One region of the Streptomyces sp. NPDC001492 genome, then DNA from elsewhere that is predicted to be linked to it. Evidence: riboswitches for the same ligand, from Rfam matches in the RefSeq annotation. Region 1 holds a riboswitch; the other holds the start of a gene.
What was found. A riboswitch is a leader RNA that binds a small molecule or an ion and turns the genes downstream of it on or off. The one in region 1 is predicted to bind ZMP and ZTP.
Positions count from the first base shown of each region.

Region 2: linked by a shared signal. The riboswitch ahead of ACWC1K_RS10875 (glycine hydroxymethyltransferase) and the one ahead of ACWC1K_RS37545 (bifunctional 5,10-methylenetetrahydrofolate dehydrogenase/5,10-methenyltetrahydrofolate cyclohydrolase) in region 1 are both predicted to bind ZMP and ZTP.

Region 1 covers NZ_JBSFHW010000039.1:96,213-106,102, reverse strand. The annotation lists gene ACWC1K_RS37555 (RNA polymerase sigma factor) at 1-230, shown strand, start outside; gene ACWC1K_RS37550 (CU044_5270 family protein) at 223-1,197, shown strand; gene ACWC1K_RS37545 (bifunctional 5,10-methylenetetrahydrofolate dehydrogenase/5,10-methenyltetrahydrofolate cyclohydrolase) at 1,198-2,046, opposite strand; ZMP/ZTP riboswitch at 2,070-2,153, opposite strand; gene ACWC1K_RS37540 (nuclear transport factor 2 family protein) at 2,398-2,763, opposite strand; gene ACWC1K_RS37535 (hypothetical protein) at 2,936-3,229, shown strand; gene ACWC1K_RS37530 (type III PLP-dependent enzyme) at 3,314-4,522, opposite strand; gene ACWC1K_RS37525 (IucA/IucC family protein) at 4,519-6,285, opposite strand; gene ACWC1K_RS37520 (MFS transporter) at 6,285-7,487, opposite strand; gene ACWC1K_RS37515 (IucA/IucC family protein) at 7,484-9,187, opposite strand; gene ACWC1K_RS37510 (ATP-grasp domain-containing protein) at 9,184-9,890, opposite strand, start outside.
Region 2 covers NZ_JBSFHW010000006.1:292,279-302,168, reverse strand. The annotation lists gene ACWC1K_RS10890 (2'-5' RNA ligase family protein) at 1-317, opposite strand, end outside; gene trpS (tryptophan--tRNA ligase) at 456-1,469, opposite strand; partial or broken gene ACWC1K_RS10880 (siderophore-interacting protein) at 1,562-1,654, shown strand; gene ACWC1K_RS10875 (glycine hydroxymethyltransferase) at 1,744-3,195, opposite strand; ZMP/ZTP riboswitch at 3,239-3,326, opposite strand; gene rocD (ornithine--oxo-acid transaminase) at 3,430-4,635, shown strand; gene ACWC1K_RS10865 (AraC family transcriptional regulator) at 4,864-5,814, shown strand; gene ACWC1K_RS10860 (hypothetical protein) at 6,038-6,880, shown strand; gene ACWC1K_RS10855 (ABC transporter substrate-binding protein) at 7,092-8,063, opposite strand; gene ACWC1K_RS10850 (ABC transporter permease) at 8,065-9,890, opposite strand, start outside.

The sequences.
Region 1 (9,890 bases):
CGCTGGCCCGGCTGTCCGAGGCCGATCAGGAGGTGCTGCGCCTGACGGCATGGGAGGAACTGGGCGTCGACGAGGTGGCCGTCGCCCTCGGCTGCGGCACAAGGGCCGCAGCGATGCGGCTGCACCGCGCCCGGCGCCGGCTGAGAGCCGAGATAGACCGCATGGGTCCTCTGCGCCCCACCGCGCCCTCCGCCGACGCGACCCCCTCGAAGGGACACGGCCATGGCTGACGAACTCGAACTCCTGCGCCGCGCCAACCCGGTACCGGTCGACGGTCCCCACTACGGCGACGGCCCCCTCGACCACCACGCCGAACGCCGGCTCAACCGGCTGCTGCACGAGCGCCCCAAGGGCCGCCGCCGCACCCGGCTCGTCTGGGGCCTGGCCGCCACCGCCGTCGTCGCCGCGACCGCGCTGACGCTGCTGCTCGGCGGCCCCGGCACCGCGCCTGCCGTCGCCGCACCCCGCCCGCTGGTCGTCCAGGCCGACTCCACCCCCGTACCCCTGGACGAACTTGCCGACCGTGCGCAGCGGCAGACCACGGCCGAGGATGCGCCGAAGCTGCGCAAAGGCACGCATGTGCAGTCCTGGAGCCTGGGCATGAGCGACGACAAGCCTCCGGTGACGCTCCCGGAGGAGCGGGTCGTGCGCTGGAAGGCCGACAGCAGCCACACGGAGCTCGTGGTGGCGACCGACCCGCGCCACCCCGGCCGGCCGGTGGTCCGCGACGACGGCGGTGATCCGCACCTGGTTGAGGACGGCCATGTCATCAGCAAGCAGAGCTACCCGCCGAGCTGGAGCGACGCGCCGCCCGAGTCGCCGCCGCCGAACGACACGGCGCGGCTGCGGGCCTATCTCCAGGAAGCCACGTACTCCCACACCAGGCTGACGACTCCCGAACTCCTCGACGCAGTAGCGGTGTTGCTCGACCACTGGACCCTCGGCGCCCGGGAGTCCGCGACGCTGGCCCGGCTCCTCGCGGGCACCGAGGGGCTGCGGCCGGCCGGCCAGGTCACCGACCGGCTCGGGCGGCGCGGCCAGGCGTACGAGTACGAGGGCGCCGGATACCGCCGGATGCTGATCATGCAGCCGTCCACCGGCGCGGTCCTCGGCCTGGAGACCGTCTTCACCAGGGCGGAGCCGCAGTACGGCGTCAAGGCCGGCGACGTCATGGACTACAGCGCCTGGATGCGCTGATCACACCCCGAGCTGCCGGGCGGCGGCATCCACGGTCTGCTCCAGCAGCGTGGCGACCGTCATCGGACCGACACCGCCCGGCACCGGAGTGATCAGCCCGGCCCGCTCCACGGCCGAGTCGAAGTCGACCTCGCCGATGTTGCCCGGGTTGTAGCAGGCGTCGATCACGACCGCGCCGGGCTTGATGTCCTCGCCCCGGATCAGCCGCGGCCGGCCCGCGGCGGCGAGCACGATGTCCGCCTCCCGCACGACCGAGGACAGGTCCCGGGTGCGGGAGTGGCAGTACGTCACCGTCGCGTCACGGGCGAGCAGCAGCATGCCGGCCGGCCTGCCGAGGATGGCGCTGCGGCCCACGACCACGGCCCGCTTCCCCGACGGGTCGACGCCGTACTCGTCGAGCAGCCGCATGATGCCGCCCGGGGTGCACGACACGAAGCCCGGCAGGCCGAAGCTCATCGTCGCGAACGAGGCGAAGGTGACGCCGTCGACGTCCTTCTCGGGCGCGATCGCCTCGAACGCGGCCCGCTCGTCGATGTGCTCACCCATCGGGTGCTGCAGCAGAATGCCGTGCACAGCAGGGTCGCTCGACAGGGAACGCAGGGCGCCGACGAGTTCGGCGGTGGTCGTGGCGGCGGGAAGCTCCACGTGGCGGGAGTCGATGCCGGCCTTGCGGCAGCGGTGGCGCTTCATCCGGACGTAGGTGACCGAGGCGGGGTCCTCGCCGACCAGCACCGTCGCCAGACAGGGCGCCGTTCCGGTCCGTTCGGTGAGGTCGGCCGCCCGCTTGGCCGTGTCCTCGACGATGCGCCGGGCAAGGGAGGTGCCGTCGATGAGCCGGGCCTGGGACATGATCCACTCCTGGGCTGGTGTGACCGTATCGCCCAGGCGCACGGCATCGACTCCGCGTGGCCGCTCCCCGGTGGTGCTCCACCTCAGCGCCAGTCACGGCCCGCCCCCAGACTGGCCGAGCCGCCACGGCGGTCTGAAGCCGCTTTCACCGGTGCAGGACGCGCCGTCTGCGCGCAGCGGGAAGCGGGCGGGACCGCCTCGCTCTCAGTATCGACCGCAGCACGGCCACCGACGCCAGCCGTTGTGCCGTGCCCGTCCGAGGCCGGGCCGGGCGCACTCGTCCCAGCGTCGCACGGGCCGAGAGGGTCCAGGTCAATCGGGAGGTGACCTGGACCCTCGCGGTTCCGCCTCCTACTCGTCCCATGCCTGGATCAGGACCTCTTCGGCGATCTTGCCGTCGCGCAGCGTGATCATCGACTCGGCCAGGACACGCGTTCCGTCCGCGTACTGGCAGGACTGGCTGTAGGCGGCGTGGTCGCCCTGAACGATGCACTGGTCCATGTGGTGCGTCATGTCGCGGCTGTAGATGTCCTCGAACATCGCGCCGATCTCCTGGCGACCGCGCAGGACCTTGGGCTGGCTGGGCTGGGTGTTGCGGTCGACGATGCGTATCTGCGCGTCGTCCGTGTAGAGCGACAGAAGATCCGCCGCCGTGTGTCCTTCGACCCCCTTGCGCAGGGTGTCCGCGCTGAAGCCGGGAGTTGCCGTGGTGCCCATGATGACCTCCTTCGAGGGCTGCGACCCGAGGAGCTGCGGGCCGCGAAGGACCTCTCCTCTGAGGCTCCTCCGCCGCGGCAGCCTCGGCAAGCGCAGCCGGAGCACTGCCCCTGATGGGTGAGCGGCGGGGCGTGGCCGTGACCGCCGCGGGTCCGGTGGCGTTGTGGGAAGCATGATCTCAACACGACGTATCGTCGCCGCCGTTGGTCTCGCCGCAGGAATCACCGCCCTTGCCGCACCTCTTGCCTGTGCGTCCGACGCGACCATCCAGAACAAGGACGCCGGCGAGCTCAACCCGATCTCCACGCTCGACTCGCTCGCCCAGAGCGGTATCCCGGCGGAGCGCCGGGCCGAGGTGCCGCGCCCCTCCGAGCAACTGCGGCACCTCAACCGCCTCAACAACCTCGAGCAGCTGGACCGGGTCGCCCGCATGGGAGCCGCCAGCGGGTTCCCGGGGGCCCTGTAACCCGCCGACGCCGCATCGAACGTCCCCCCACAGCGAAAGGGCCGCCCGGAGACGGGCGGCCCTTTCGCTGTGCCGGTGACCTGGTCACGACCCTGCTGTTGAAGGGTGAAGGAAGTGGAAACCGGGCCGGGGGTGCATCAGGAAGTCGTGGTGCGAGATGTTCCACGCGTAAGCCCCCGCCAGCGAGAACACCACCCGGTCGCCGGCCCTGAGCCCCGGCGCGGGTACCCGCCGGGCCAGGACGTCCTTCGGCGTACACAGCTGCCCGGCCAGCGTGACGCGGTCGCCTCCGGCGGCCGACCGCGGCCACGGGTGCGGCCAGGCGTCCACCTTCAGCACGGAGCAGGGCTGGTCGTGCCCCTTCGTCGCCGGAGTCCGCAGATGGTGGGTGCCGCCGCGGACCACCGCGAACTCCTCGCCGTGGCTGCGCTTCACATCCAGCACCTCGGTGGCGTACCAGCCGCAGTACGCCGTCAGCGCCCGCCCCGGCTCGATGCGCAGGGTCAGCCCGGGGTGCGCCTCGGTCAGACGGGCGAGCCCGCTGCCGTACGCGGACCAGTCGAAGCGGCGCTCCGGATCGTCGTAGTCGACGGTCATGCCGCCGCCGATGTTGACCTCGGCGAGCGGAACACCGAGGCCCCTCGCCCAGGTCACCACGGACTCGGCCACCGCCAGCTGCTCCGCCGCCTCCAGTCCACTGGCCAGGTGTGCGTGAACGCCCCGTAGGTCGAGGTGCGGATACGTCCCGTCGGCGAGCGCCCGGACGACGGCGACGGCCTGCGCCGGATCCAGTCCGAACGGCGTAGGACGGCCCCCCATCGCCAGTGAGCTGCCCGCCAGCGCCCCGTCCGCGACCGGAAGATTGACGCGGACCAGCACCGCCACCCGTCGCCCCGGCGCACACGTCCGCGCCAGCTCGGCCAGCATGCGCAGCTCGTACTCGCTCTCCACATGGAAACGCCCGACGCCGAGCTCCAGCGCGGCCCGCACCTCGTCCGGCGTCTTGCCGGGACCGCCGAAGGCGAGCGGGAGCTCCGGCACCGCCCCCGCGACATGGGTGAGTTCACCGCCCGAGGAGACCTCGTAGCCGTCGACGTACGGGCCGAGCGCGCCGAGGATCTCCGGCTCCGGGTTCGCCTTGGCGGCGTAGTACATCTCGACCCGCGCGGGCAGTGCGGCCCGGACGGCCGCGGCATGGGCACGCAGCGCCGCCAAGTCGTAGATGTACGCGGGCAGTTCGGCGGAGGGCAGGGACAGGACGCGGTCGTGGACCGCGGGTGTCGGGTCCGTCATCGGGTGCTCCCGGTCGTGTCGCGCAGGATGTCCTCGGCGAGCGGGGACGGCAGCCGGACGTAGCCGGCCTCCCGGTCCGCCTTGCGCTCCCAGCGGGTCAGCAGGTTGGCCTTGGCGGGCAGCGGCACCCCGGCGAGCAGGGCGGCGAGCCTCGGCGGGCAGCCGTGACGGTCGGCGTACGCCTGGAGCGTGCCGCGGACCCGGGCCCACAGGGCCGCCTCGGCCTGCGGGTGCAGGTCGGCGAGGGCGGCGAGCAGCTCGGCGATGTGGTTGACGAGCAGGCAGTACACGACCCGGTCCCAGCCGCGCTGCGCGTCGTAGGTCATCGGGCCCGCGACGTCGGACGGCAGCGCGGCCAGCGTCTCGGCATGGTGTTCGGGCACCAGCTTGGTGCCCTCCAGGTCGCGGAAGAGGACCTGGGCGGGCATCCCGTCGGCACCGACGCACAGCAGGACGTTCTGCAGGTGCGGTTCCAGGACCAGGCCGTGGTCGAAGTACGCGGCCAGGACGGGCGGGACGAGCAGATCGAGATACGTCGACCACCAGGCGAGGGTCGTGCGTACGTCCGCTCCGTCGAGGAGGCGGGAGACGTGGGCGGCGCCGGTCGGATACTCGTCGGCGACGGCCGCCGCGAGCAGGGGAACCGTGCCCGGGGCGAGGCGGCGCGGCAGGCCCTCGCGGACGATGACGCCGAAGCCCTCGAACAGCTCGCGGTCGGGGGTGCCGTCCGGGCCGGGGAGGGCCAGCGTGCGGTAGGCCGGCTCGCGCAGCACGGCGCTGCCGGGGAAGCGCTCGGCCAGGTCGGCGAGTGCCGGGGCCAGCACACGGGTCAGGGCGACGGCGCCGGACAGCTCGTAACTGCTGTTCTTGCGCAGGCAGTTGGTGATCCGGACGTTCAGGCTGAACTTGAGGAAGGTCTCCCCGTCGTACAGGGTGCGCACCGAGGCGGTGGCCGCGAAGGGCTGCCCGCCCGGGCCCAGGTCGAGGACGTCGCCGCGGTCGAGGGCGGCGCGCAGGGCCGGGTGGGTCCGGAGCGTCTCGTACTGCCAGGGGTGCGCGGGCAGCAGCCGGTACCCCTCGGGGAGGTCCGTGCGCAGCCCGTCCAGCGGGGCGGTCGCCGACGGGTCCGCGCACTCCTCGGCGATCAGGTGGGCACGGACGGCGAGGTGCCGCAGCGGGAAGGAGGCGCCGGCCTCGGGGGCGTAGGCGGACCAGGCGTGCGGGTCGCCGGTGCGGGCCTTGGGCGTGGGGTGGAAGCGGTGCCCGAACAGCAGGGACTGCTCGGAGGCCAGATAGGCGGAGAGCCGGTCGTCCGGGAGGCATGCGGGTCGCTTCGCGGCGAGCGCGGTGGTGATGGCGTCGTGGCTGGAGGCGATCTGCTCCAGGAACTCCTCGTTGCGCACACCGGTGCGCAGCGACAGCTCGTCGTGCGTGTACTCGGCCAGGCGCCGCCAGTCCACCTCCGACCAGCCGTCGCCGCCCTGTTCGCTCACGGGGCCGGTGAAGCGGTGCGAGCCCAGCAGCGAGGTGCGGCGCAGCGCGACCCGCAGCAGCACTCCACGGCGGGGCAGCCGCAGCAGCAGCCGGCCGTCGGCGACGACCGACTGGTGCTCGGGGCCCGATACCTCGCGCAACAGGCAGTTGAGGAGGGTGTGGGCCACGACGTCGTCGGCGGAGGGGAGCCCGGCGGGCGCGGCGGTACTCCCGGAGAGCGAGGTCGCGGGCCCCCCGGACGGGGTCTGGGGACGGGTCAGCGAGGGCATCAGCGGCTCCTGCGGGTGCGGGGGGTGAGCGGGGGGAGGGCCGTGGCCAGTACGGTGACGGCGGCGGCCGCGCTGCCGATGAGCACGGGTGCGGCCGGGCCGAAGCGGGCGCTGCCCGCCGCCGCGGCCACTCCGGCGGCGACCGCCCCGGCCTTGGAGAAGAACTCCAGCGAGCCGAACATCCCGCCCGGCGCCCTGCCCTTGGCGCAGTCGGCGGCCAGCACCGACAGGCACACCAGGCCGAGCGTGAGACCCGCGCCCAGCAGCAGCCGTACGGCGATCAGCGTGGGCAGGGAGCCTGCGATCCCGTGTCCGGCGAGCCCGAGCGCGATGCAGGCGAAGCCGAGCGCGATCCCGGTGCGGGGGCGGGTGTGGAAGGCGGAGTGCACGGCCAGCGCCGAGACCAGATAGCACAGGTGGGGGAGGGCGAACAGCACGCCGGACAAGGTCGGCGAGGTGCCCGGGAGGCGGTCGTCGACGAGGGCGATCAGATAGGGGAAGGAGATGACGGTGGAGAAGACGAAGGCGAACTCCAAGGCGTACAGGGCCTTGAGTGAGATCACCGGCGGCTCGTGCACGGCAGGCGTCCGAGGGTCGTTCTCCGACTCCTGCGCGGCAGGCTCCGGTTCGGGCAGTGCCGCCAGCAACAGCGCCGCCGCCAGGGGCAGTACGGCGAGCAGGGCGTACTGGCGGTGCGGTGACAGCCGGCCCGACAGCGAGCCGACCACGATCGGGGCCACGACCAGGGCGGCCCGCGCGCTGCCCTGCATCAAGGTGAGCGCCTTGGACAGGGCCGGCCCCTCCAGGGCGGCCCCCAGGTAGCCGTTGGAGGCGGCGAACGTGCCGCCCAGGATGCCCTGGAGCACCAGCGCCACGGTGAACGTGGCCAGGGAGTCGGCCCAGCCCGCGAGCAGGAAGGCCACGGCCAGCCCCAACTGGGCGCGCAGCAGCAGTCGTTTCCGGCCGTAGCGGTCGGCGAGCCGCCCCCACAGCGGGGCGCCCAGCGCACCGAACACGGTCGGCACGACGTACAGCACCCCCGCCCAGCGGGCATGGCGGTCACCCAGCTCCGGGAGGATCTCAGTGAGATACGGCGGCAGCCCGAGCGCCGCGAAGGACGCCACGAAGTAGCAGCCCGCGACCGCGTGCACATGCCCGCGGGTGAACGCCGTACCCGGCATCCGCAGCGTGTCGGCGCTCATGCGCAACCACCGTCGGGCAGCAGGTAGTTGGGGCCGCTCGTGTAGTGCTTGTTGACGTCCGCGGCGCCCGAGCGCTCCTTGCTGAGCAGCGTGCCGGCCGTGACCATGGCCTTGACCGGCAACCGCGGCGCCTCGAGGACGTGCGCCCGCAGGACCGCGCCCGCCTCACCGCCGAGCCGGTCGACGGCCTCCGCGAGCCGTGCGCGGACAATCCTCAGCAGTGCGTCCCGCTGTCCGGCGAGCCCGAACGCGTAGGCCCCCGCGCACAGATGAACGGTGATGGTGGCGAACACGTCGGCGACCGGCCCGTCCCCGGCGGTGAAGGTCCGCGGGTCGTCGAAACCCCACGGCCCGGGCAGCACGGCCGCAAGTCGCGAGGTGTTGACGCGGGGCCCGTCGTTGTCCTTGAACAGCAACCGCGGACCGCCCGGCGCCAGCACCAGCGAGACGTTCTGCTGGTGCGACTCCAGCGCGATGCCGTAGCCGAACAGGGTGGTCTGCCAGTCGAACAGCAGCGACAGACAGGCGTCGAACAGGGCCAGTGGATCGCCGCCGTAGAAGCGGTCGGCCAGGTGGTCGAGGACCAGTCGCCCGCCGGGCGCCTCGGCGAGCAGCGCGGCCAGCGGAACCACGACGGAGTCCTCGGGGGTGGCTGGCAGGCGGCGGCACAGAACCGCGAGGAGTTCGTGGCCCGCATGCGCGTACGTGGTCTCGTCGGCGTGCAGGATCGTGTCCCGGAAACGGGGTTCGCGCGCGGCCACCGCCTCCACCAGGCGCTGCCCCGCCGCGCCGTCGACGAGCGTGCCGGGCTTGATGGAGCGCTTGTTGCGCAGACCCAAGGTGGCCGTGACCAGGGGTAGTTTGAGGTGCAGGGAGGGATCCGCGGCTACCGCGACCGTGCGCATCGAGAGTGTCGGCACGACTTCGAGGTGGGCCTGCTCGGCGAGCAGCGCACGGCCGGCGAGGCCGGTGGTCCGCAGCGCCTCGTCGAGCGGCGCGCCCACGGTCAACGGGTGGACGGGCAGCGCCACATGGGTCTGTTCCACCTCGGGCAGACCGAGCCGCGCAGGCGAGGGCCACAGTTCGGGAAGGGGGCCGGTCAGGGTCACCGTCTCACGCGGCACGGCGAGCCAGCGCAGGGCGAAACGGGGATGGAACTCCGGTGCGTATGCCCGCAGTTGCTCCTCGGTCAGGCCTGCGCGGCCGCGCGCGGTCGGGTAGACGGGATGGTCGAGGCGGGCCGCCAGCGTGTCGTAGGCCGGACCCGTCCACCGGGCCGGATCGTCCCCGTACCGGTCGGTGAGCCGCCGGTCGGTCTCGTCCCGGGTCCGCGTGTGCAGCCGCATCGTGTCCAGCGTCTGACGGCACTCCTCGGCGAACGCGTCGAAGCCGTCGCGGTCCACGGGCTTGGCGAGCTCACGCAGCGCGCCGAGCACCCCTTCGTACGAGGTCAGCTCGGAGCCGTCCGACTCGTACGCGAGCAGGGGCAGCCGGGCGCGGTGCTCGCACTGGTAGCCGTCCTCGGTGACGGGCAGCAGCAGGGCGTCCTCGCTGGTGGGCAACCGCAGCCAGGCGCCGTCGGGTCGGTGCACGAGTGTGCTGCGGCTGCGCAGCCCGACCACGTCCTCCCGCAGCAGGGCGCTGAGCACGCGGGTGAGCAGCTCCGCCTCGCAGGTGTCCGTCACGGTCGGCGCGGTCACGGCCGGATCTCCCAGCGCTGCGCGGCCAGGAAGTCGGCCGACACGCGGTCCACCGTCGCCTGGTCGGTGCCGACGGTCCGCAGGACACCGAGGTAGTCGCGGTTGGTGCGGTACAGCTCGTGCCGCTCGCCCACCGGTCGCAGCGGACGGTACGTCAGATGCACGCCGTCGACGGTCAGTTCCTGGCGTGCGGGGGCTTCGGTCAGGGTTCCGGCGCGGTCGGCGCACGGGTAGTCCAGGCGCGCGGCGCCGTCGCGGCGGGTTCCGAGGTCGGCGGGGAGACGCTCGCCCAGATGGGCGCGGAGGATCAGCTCGAAGAGCGGTATCTCCAGCAGCCGGGCCAGCAGCAGATCGCACTGGTCGCCGATGGCACGGTAGTTGACCTCGATGATCCTGGCCCGGCCCGCGTGCACCACGAACTCCGTGTGGCAGGCTCCGAAACCGACGCCCAGCGCGTCCAGTTGGGCGAGAACCTGCGCGACGACCGCCTCCGGGTGGGCGGGGACGAAGGTGAGGCGCTCCTCGATGAAGTACGGCGGGGGCGACAGCTCGGTGTGGAAGCCGCCCAGCACATGGCGGACGTGACCGTCGCCGAGCGTCTCCAGGGTGTACAGCTCGCCGGGGAGGTACTCCTCGACGAGCAGGACGGCTCCGGGGCGGCGCTGAAGGATGTCCTTGGCGTGTGTGGTCAGTTGCTCGGCGT
Region 2 (9,890 bases), on a different contig from region 1:
TCGCGGAGCTGCTTCTGCAGCTGGGTGCAGGCCTCGGCGCCCTCGGCGATCCGCACGTAGACGACGGGTGACAGGGGCCGGAAGGTGCCGGTGCCGGACAGCCGCATCGGGAACGGCCGGCCGCTCGCGGCGACCTCCGCCAGGTGCGCCTCGACGGCCGGCAGATCGCCGGCGTCGACCTCGGTCGGCGGCAGCAGGGTGACATGCGTGGGGATGCCGTGAGCAGCGGCGTCGCCGAAGCCCACGCGCAGCTGTTGGAGCAGGCTGCCGTAAGGCTCCGGGACCGCGATCGACACGCCGATCGTTACGGTCCCCACGTCGTCTCCTGTCGTCGTGACGGATTTGTTCTCAGCCGTCGGCTATCGACTGTACGGCCACGGCTGGGTCGCGGGCAGGCGCAACCGGAGTGATGTGCAGCGCTCTGCCCAGTGGTACGTCTGTGCGATGGCGCGCGGTCAGTGCTTGGCGGGCAGGAAGCCGACCTTTTCGTACGCCTGCGAGAGGGTCTCCGCGGCGACCGCACGGGCCTTCTCGGCACCCTTGGCCAGGATCGAGTCCAGCGTCTCCGAGTCGTCCAGGTACTGCTGGGTGCGCTCCTTGAAGGGCGTCACGAACTCGACCATGACCTCGGCGAGGTCCGTCTTGAGCGCGCCGTACATCTTGCCCTCGTACTCCTGCTCCAGCTCGGCGATCGTCTTGCCGGTGAGGGTGGAGTAGATGGTGAGCAGGTTGCTGACGCCGGGCTTGTTCTCGGCGTCGTAGCGGATGACGGTGTCGGTGTCGGTGACGGCGCTCTTGACCTTCTTGGCGGTGGCCTTGGGGTCGTCGAGGAGGTTGATGAGGCCCTTCGGCGTGGAGGCCGACTTGCTCATCTTGATCGACGGGTCCTGGAGGTCGTAGATCTTCGCCGTCTCCTTGAGGATGTACGGCTTCGGGATGGTGAAGGTCTCGCCGAAGCGGCCGTTGAAGCGCGTCGCGAGGTCGCGGGTCAGCTCGACGTGCTGGCGCTGGTCCTCGCCGACCGGGACCTCGTTGGCCTGGTAGAGCAGGATGTCGGCGACCTGCAGGATCGGGTACGTGAAGAGGCCCACGGAGGCGCGGTCGGCGCCCTGCCTGGCGGACTTGTCCTTGAACTGGGTCATGCGGGAGGCCTCGCCGAAACCCGTGAGGCAGTTCATGACCCAGGCCAGCTGGGCGTGCTCGGGGACATGGCTCTGGACGAAGAGCGTGCAGCGCTCGGGGTCGAGTCCGGCGGCGAGCAGCTGGGCGGCGGCGAGCCGGGTGTTGGCGCGCAGCTCGGCCGGGTCCTGCGGAACCGTGATCGCGTGCAGGTCGACGACCATGTAGAACGCGTCGTGGGACTCCTGCAGGGCCACCCACTGGCGGACGGCGCCGAGGTAGTTGCCGAGGTGGAACGAGCCTGCGGTGGGCTGGATTCCAGAAAGCACACGGGGACGATCAGAGGCCATGTTCACCATTCTCTCAGGTCTGTCGACCCGATCCGGAACCGGTCGGAAACAGGTGGGAACCGATCGGTCTGCCGCGGTGCAACAAGGGAGTGAGAGCGCGGGAGGGCGCCGCCTTCAAGCCGTGGCCGCTGTCGACCGTCGCCAATGAGACGAGGAACACAGTGCGGTCGGGGCCGGCGGGGCGCTGCTGATACGCCGCGCGGCGGCCCGGCAGGGTGCCGGACCGCCGCGGGAGGAGCCACGACAGGAGCTCATCGATCTCTGAGGGCGCTGGTCAGCCCAGGTCGATCTCCGGGTACAGCGGGAAGCCGGCCACGAGGTCGGTGGCGCGGCGCGAGATCTCGTCCGCGATCTTCGGGTCGAGGACGTGCTGCGCCTTGGACGGGGCGCCCGACTTGGTGGTGCCCGGCTCGGCGGTCGTGAGGACGCGGTCGATGAGGCCCGCGACCTCGTCCATCTCGGCGGTGCCGAGGCCACGCGTGGTCAGGGCGGGGGTGCCGATGCGGATGCCGGAGGTGTACCAGGCGCCGTTGGGGTCGGCGGGGATGGCGTTGCGGTTGGTGACGATGCCCGAGTCGAGCAGGGCCGCCTCGGCCTGACGGCCGGTGAGGCCGTAGGAGGTGGCCACGTCGATGAGGTTGAGGTGGTTGTCGGTGCCGCCGGTGACGAGAGTGGCGCCGCGCCGCATCAGGCCCTCCGCCAGTGCGCGGGAGTTGTCGACGATGCGCTGGGCATAGTCCTGGAAGGAGGGCCGGCGCGCCTCGGCGAGGGCGACGGCCTTGGCGGCCATGACGTGCGGGAGCGGGCCGCCGAGGACCATCGGGCAGCCGCGGTCGACCTGGTCCTTGAGGGAGTCGTCGCACAGGACCATGCCGCCGCGCGGGCCGCGCAGCGACTTGTGGGTGGTGGTGGTGACGATCTGGGCGTGCGGAACCGGGTCGAAGTCACCGGTCAGCACCTTGCCCGCGACCAGACCGGCGAAGTGCGCCATGTCCACCATCAGGGTCGCGCCGACCTCGTCGGCGATCTCCCGCATGATGCGGAAGTTCACCAGCCGCGGGTAGGCGGAGTAGCCGGCGACGATGATCAGGGGCTTGAACTCGCGGGCGGAGACGCGCAGGGCCTCGTAGTCGATGAGGCCGGTGGCGGGGTCCGTGCCGTAGGAGCGCTGGTCGAACATCTTGCCGGAGATGTTCGGGCGGAAGCCGTGGGTGAGGTGGCCGCCGGCGTCCAGGGACATGCCGAGCATGCGCTGGTTGCCGAAGGCCTGGCGCAGTTCGGCCCAGTCGGCGTCGGTGAGGTCGTTGACCTGGCGGGCGCCGGTCTTCTCCAGGAACGGGGCCTCGACGCGGTCGGCGAGGACGGACCAGAAGGCGACGAGGTTGGCGTCGATGCCGGAGTGCGGCTGGACGTAGGCGTGGCGGGCGCCGAAGAGCTCCTTGGCGTGCTCGGCGGCGAGGGACTCGACGGTGTCGACGTTGCGGCAGCCGGCGTAGAAGCGGCGGCCGATGGTGCCCTCGGCGTACTTGTCGCTGAACCAGTTGCCCATCGCGAGGAGAGTGGCCGGGGAGGCGTAGTTCTCGGAGGCGATCAGCTTGAGCATCTCGCGCTGGTCGGCGACCTCCTGCCCGATGGCGTCCGCGACGCGCGGCTCGACCGCGCGGATCACGTCGAGGGCGGCGCGGAAGGCGGTGGACTCGGTGGAGAGGGGCTGCTGCTCTGACATGTCGTCGGCCTCCGGGTGGCGTGGCTTGAAGCGTTCACGGTTCACGGCTGGCCCAGGCGCACGGCACTCACTCACTCAGGCCGCTCCCCGATGGTCGGTCCCATCCCAGCGCGCCAGTCACGGCCCGCTGGTCAGCCTACCGGGCGCGCCGGAACGCGGAGGTCCCGCGTCCACCATGCGGGCGAGGATAAGAAGGGGGCACCCGCACAGCATCTGGCACCTTCGGGAGATTCCGTGACCGCTACGGAGACACTCATCGCCGCCGCCGAGGCGCACAGCGCGCACAACTACCACCCCCTGCCCGTGGTCATCGCCTCCGCGGACGGGGCGTGGATGACGGATGTGGAGGGGAGGCGGTATCTGGACCTGCTGGCCGGTTACTCGGCGCTGAACTTCGGGCATCGCAACCGCCGGCTGGTGGAGGCGGCGAAGGCGCAGCTGGAGAGGGTGACGCTGACGTCGCGGGCGTTCCATCACGACCGGTTCGCGGCGTTCTGCTCCGAGCTCGCCGAGCTGTGCGGGATGGAGCTGGTGCTGCCGATGAACACCGGCGCGGAAGCGGTGGAGACGGCGGTGAAGACGGCCCGGAAGTGGGGCTACCGGGTCAAGGGCGTGCCCGCGGAGATGGCGAAGATCGTGGTCGCGGGCAACAACTTCCACGGCCGTACGACGACCCTCGTCAGCTTCTCCACCGACCCGGAGGCACGGGCGGACTTCGGTCCGTACACGCCGGGCTTCGAGATCGTGCCGTACGGGGACCTGACGGCGATGCGGTCGGCGGTCACGGAGAACACGGTGGCCGTGCTGCTGGAGCCGATCCAGGGCGAGGCGGGGGTGCTGGTGCCGCCGGCCGGTTATCTGCCCGCGGTGCGGGAGCTGACGCGCGAACGGAACGTGCTGTTCGTGGCGGACGAGATCCAGTCGGGGCTTGGCCGGACCGGAAAGACCTTCGCGTGCGAGCACGAGGGCGTGGTGCCCGATGTGTATGTGCTCGGCAAGGCGCTGGGGGGCGGGATCGTGCCGGTGTCGGCGGTGGTGTCGTCGGCCGATGTGCTCGGAGTGTTCCGGCCCGGTGAGCACGGTTCGACGTTCGGCGGGAATCCGCTGGCGTGTGCGGTGGCGCTGGAGGTGATCGCGATGCTGCGGACGGGCGAGTTCCAGGCGCGGTCCGCGGAGCTGGGCAGTCATCTGCACCGGGAACTGCGGGCGTTGACCGGCACGGGACGGGTGAAGGCGGTGCGCGGGCGGGGGCTGTGGGCGGGCGTCGACATCGCGCCGCCCTACGGCACGGGCAGGGAGGTGTCCGAGAAGCTGATGGAGCGGGGGGTGCTGGTGAAGGACACGCACGGGCCGACGGTGCGGATCGCGCCGCCGTTGGTGATCGGGAAGGAGGACCTGGACTGGGGGCTCGCGCAGTTGCGGGCGGTGCTCGGGATCTGAGCCGCGCGGCGGGGCGCCGGCGTGCTCCCGTGCGGCTTCGGCTTCGGCTTCCGGGACCTTCGGCCCTCGACGCTGGGCCGCGGAGGCCGGGAAAATCGGGCGGTACGGGCGTACAGGACACGCGGCGAGAGGTCCGTCATGGGCGGAAACGGGTCGGCTGCCGTGCCGGCGGGTGCGGGGCGGGAGCTCCTCTTTCGGGGTCGTGATGTCGAGGAGTTGCACGCGCTGGTGAGCGAGCGGTTCGCGCCCCACCGGCTGACGGTGCTGGACGAACATCCGGTCGACGGGCGGTTCCGGTGCGTGCACGAAGGGGCCGTGGCGCTGTACGAGTTGGGGTACGGCGCGGAGGTCGATGTCACGCCGGGCGAGTTGCCGGAGTTCTACAACATCCATGTGCCGCTCGCCGGGGACGGTGTCGTCACCGCGGACGGGGTCGCCCTGGCGTCCGTGCTCAGCATCGTCAATCCGGGGCAGCGGCTGTCGATGCGGTGGAGCGGGGAGACGCTGAACCGGGTGCTGATCCTGCCCCGGCAGACCGTCGACCGGGCGCTCGCCGTGCGCCTCGGTGAACTGCCCTCCGCTCCCCTGCACTTCGCGCCGGTGCTGGATTCGCGGGTGGGGGCGGTCCGGGCGTGGTTGCGGGTGGTGCAGGCGTTCGCCGAGTTCGCCGACTCGGAGCTGGCGGCGCGATCGCCGCTGGCGGTGGGGCACTTCGAGCAGTTGCTGGTCGACGGCCTGCTGGACGCGCAGCCGCACCTGCTCAGCGACGCGGTGGCGGGGCGCGGACCGGCGGTGCTGCCCCGTGCGGTGCGACGGGCCGCGGAGTTCTGCGCCGAGCACGCCCACGAGCCCATCTCGGTGGCCGACATGGCGGTGGCGGCGCGGGTGAGTCTGCGAAGCCTGCGGGAGGGGTTCCGGGCCCATCTGGCCACGACTCCACTGGCGTACCTGCGGCGCGTACGACTGGATCTGGCCCGGCGCGATCTGCTCGCGATCGCCGACGGACAGGCGCCGGGGACGGTCACCGAGGTGGCGTTGCGCTGGGGGTTCGCGCATCTGGGGCGGTTCACCGGGCACTACCGGCAGACGTACGGGGAGACGCCGTCACAGACGTTGCGGGGGACCCGCGCTGTCGGTGAGTCCGGCGCTATCCACAAAGCGGTGAGGTTTCCGCCGTAACCGGATAGCCGGTCGAGGGGCGTCGGGGCGATGGTGGAAACCTGCCGCCCGGGTCGTGGACGGTGGTTCGGGGGAGCCGAGCCGGGCGGCAGCAGAGGCAGGGACAACGGCCCTCGCACAGGGACCTTGCGCAGGTCTGCAAAGCCAGAGATCGGTGAGAGCGGACGCCGGGGCATCGCCGCTCCCTGTGCGTCTCCCCTACAGTCACTTTGTGATCTTTGGGATGGTGTGCGCGCTGGGCGCGGCGGTCTGCTTCGGTACCGCGACGGTTTTGCAGGCGGTTGCCGCGCGGTCGGCCGCCACGGGTGGGGGCGGGGAGGCGGCGCTGCTGCTGCGGGCCCTGCGGCAGTGGCGGTATCTGGCCGGGCTGGCGCTGGACGGGCTGGGGTTCCTGTTCCAGATCGCCGCCCTGCGGTCGATCCCGATCTACGCGGTCGCCGCGGCGCTCGCGTCCAGCCTGGCGGTGACCGGGGTGGTCGCGGCGCGACTGCTGCAGGTGCGGCTGAGCGGGACGGAGTGGGGTGCGGTCGGGGTGGTGTGCGCCGGGCTCGCCATGCTGGGGCTCGCGTCCGGGGCCGAGGGGGACCGTCAGGGGTCGACGGCGCTGAAGTACGCGATGCTCGCGATCGCCGTCGTGGTGCTGCTGCTCGGACTGTTCGGGGGCCGGTGGTCCGGGCGCGGGCGGGCGCTGGTGCTCGGCCTTGGGGCCGGGTTCGGGTTCGGGGTGGTCGAGGTGTCGGTGCGGCTGATCGACTCGCTCGCGCCGTCGGAACTGCTGACCAACCCGGCGACCTACGCCCTCGTCATCGGCGGGGGCGCCGCCTTCCTGCTGCTGACGTCCGCGTTGCAGCGCGGCTCGGTGACCACCGCCACCGCCGGGTTGGTGATCGGCGAGACGATCGGGCCGGCGGCGGTGGGCGTGGTGTGGCTCGGGGACCGCACACGTGAGGGGCTCGCCTGGCTCGCGGTCCTGGGGTTCCTGGTCGCCGTCGCGGGCGCGCTGGCGCTGGCACGCTTCGGGGAGGCGCCGACGACGGACGCCACGACCACGGAAGCGGCGGCGTGAGCGAATCCTCCTCCGGCTGCTGATCCGTTGGTAGATCCGGCTGCTGATCCGCCGGTAAACCGGCGGGCCCGGTGTTCCGGCGGGCCCGCCGACCGCCACGGAGCCGTCTTCGTCACCCTGGACCGGCCGCTGAACGTCAGCCCGTCGCTCGCCGGCGACCTCAGCCACACGGTTGTGGCCGAGGTCGTCGAGGAGCCGTCGGGCCGGCCGATCAGGACAGCCACGCCTTCCATGTCGGCGTGTGGCCGTCCACCCACTTCTTCGCCGCCTGCTCCGGGGTCAGCTTCTGGTCGGCGATCATCAGGGAGACCTCGTTCTGGTCCTCGGTCGTCCACTTGAACTTCTTCAGGAAGGCCGCCGCCTTGCCGCCCCGCTTCGCGAAGTCCGCGTTGAGGTACTTCTGGAGCGGGGTGTGCGGGTAGGCGCAGGCGACCTTCGCCGGGTCCGTGTCGCAACCCTCCTTGTACGGCGGCAGCTTCACCTCGGTCATCGGGACCTTCTTGAACAGCCACTGCGGCGCGTACCAGTACGTCAGGAAGGGCTTCTTCTCCTTGGCGAACTGTTTCATCTGGGTGATCTGCGCGGCCTCGGAGCCCGCGAACACCACCTGGTAGTCCAGCTTCAGGTTCTTCACCAGCGCCTTGTCGTTGGTGACGTAGGACGGTGAGCCGTCCATCAGCTGGCCCTTGCCGCCGCTCTCCGCGGTGCGGAACAGCGACGAGTACTTGTTGAGGTTCTTCCAGTTGGTGATGTCGGGATGCTGCTTGGCCAGGTACGTCGGCACATACCAGCCGATGTGTCCGGTCACCCCGAGCCCGCCGCCGCGCGCGATGGTCTTCTTGTCGTCGACGTAGCGCTTCTCCTGGTCGGGGTGGCCCCAGTCCTCCAGGATGGCGTCGACACGGCCCTGGCTGAGCGCGTCCCAGGCGGGGACCTCGTCCACCTGGACGGTGTCGACCCGGTAGCCCAGCTTGTGCTCCAGCAGGTACTGGGCGACGGCCACGTTGGACTGCGCACCCACCCAGGACTGGACCGACAGGGTCACGGACTTGGCGCCCTGGGCGTTGGCGAACGGGGAGGCCTGCTTGGTCATGTCGGCCGCGCCGCAGCCGGTGAGCAGCACCAGGGAGCCCACCACGGCGGCCGTACCCGGAGTCGTCCTCATGCTCGTACGAAGTCGCATGTCACGCTCCCTTCTTCGTGCGGCGTTCGGTCGGCTGGGTCACCCGGTCGAGCATCAGGCCGAGGCAGACGATCGCGGCGCCCGCCACCAGGCCGGTCGCCAGGTCGCCCTGTGCCAGGCCGAAGACGGTGTCGTAGCCGAGCGCGCCACCGCCGACCAGGCCGCCGATGACGACGACGGCGAGGACGAGGACCACGCCCTGGTTGACGGCGAGCAGCAACGCCCTTCGGGCGAGCGGGAGTTGCACCTGGCGCAGCTGCTGGGCGGGGGTCGCGCCGAGCGAGCGGGCCGCCTCCAGGGCGGCCGGGTCGACCTGGCGCAGGCCCTGTGTGGTGATGCGGACGACGGCGGGCAGCGCGTAGACGACGGCGGCCGCCGCGGCGGGCGCGCGGCCCACGCCGAACAGCGCGACCACCGGGATCAGGTAGACGAACTGCGGCATCGTCTGGAAGACGTCCAGGACGGGGCGAAGGGCCCGTTCGAAACGGTCGCTGCGGGCCGCCGCGATACCGATCGCGAAGCCCAGGACCAGGGTGACGGCGACGGCGGCCAGCACCTGGGAGAGCGTGTCGAGGGAGGGCTGCCACACACCGAGCACGCCGATCGCGGCCATGGCGAGGACCGCGGTGAGCGCGGTGCGCCAGGTCCCGATCAGCCACGCGAGAGCGGCGACGACGAGCAGGACCGACCACCAGGGCAGCCCCTGCAGTCCGCTGCGGACCGGGTTCAGCACCCAGGTGGTGAAGTGGCCCGCCCAGTCGGCGGTGCCGCCCACGACGGGCACGCCCGAGTACAGGTGCGCGGTCATCCAGTCGACGGCGCGGTTGACCGGCTCGGCGATGTCGAACGTCCAGGAGTCGGGCCAGTCGAGGCGGCCCGCCAGCCGTCCGGCGAGCGCGACGGCCACGGCGGCGGCAGCCGCGTAGAGCCACGGGCGGAGACTTCCGGGCTCCTCGCCGGCCTGCTCGCCCGCGGCGCCGGTCACCCGGTCCAGTACGACGGCGAGCAGCACGATCGGGATGCCGGCCGCGAGCGCCGCGCCCACGTCGACCGAGGCCAGCGCCTGGTAGACGCGGTCACCGAGGCCGCCCGCGCCGATGACGGAGGCGATGACGGCCATCGACAGCGCCATCATGATCGTCTGGTTGAGGCCGAGGAGGAGCTCCTTGCGGGCCAGCGGGATGCGGGCGGTCAGCAGGCGCTGGGGTGCGGTGGCGCCGAGCGAGTCGACGGCCTCCAGTACCTCCTTGTCGGCGCCCTGCAGACCGAGGGCGGTGAGGCGGGCCATCGGCGGGGCGGCGTAGACGACGGTCGCGAGGACGGCGGCGGGCACGCCCATGCCGAAGACCAGGACGACGGGCAGCAGATACGCGTACGCGGGGAGCACCTGCATGGTGTCCAGGACCGGGCGCAGGGCGCGGTCGAGGCGGTCGGAGAGCCCGGCGGCGAGGCCGAGCGCCACTCCGACGGCGACCGACACGAGCACGGCGACCACCATCAGCGCGAGCGTCTGCATGGTCGGCACCCACATGCCGAGCAGACCGCAGGCCAGGAACGCGGCACCCGTGCCCAGGGCGAGGCGGACGCCGGCGACGCGCCAGGCGACGAGGGCGGCGAGGGCCGTGACGCCGGGCCAGCCTGCGGCGAGGAGCACCAGGTAGACGGCGTGTACGGAGATGACGACCGCGTTGCTGATGTAGCCGAAGAAGTAGAGGAACAGGGGGTTGCTGTCCCGGTTGTCGATGATCCAGTTGCTGGCGGTGGTCAGGGGTTTGGAGAGGTCGACGGTGAGGGCCTGGGGCCAACTCCCGCTGGCCCACTGGGCGT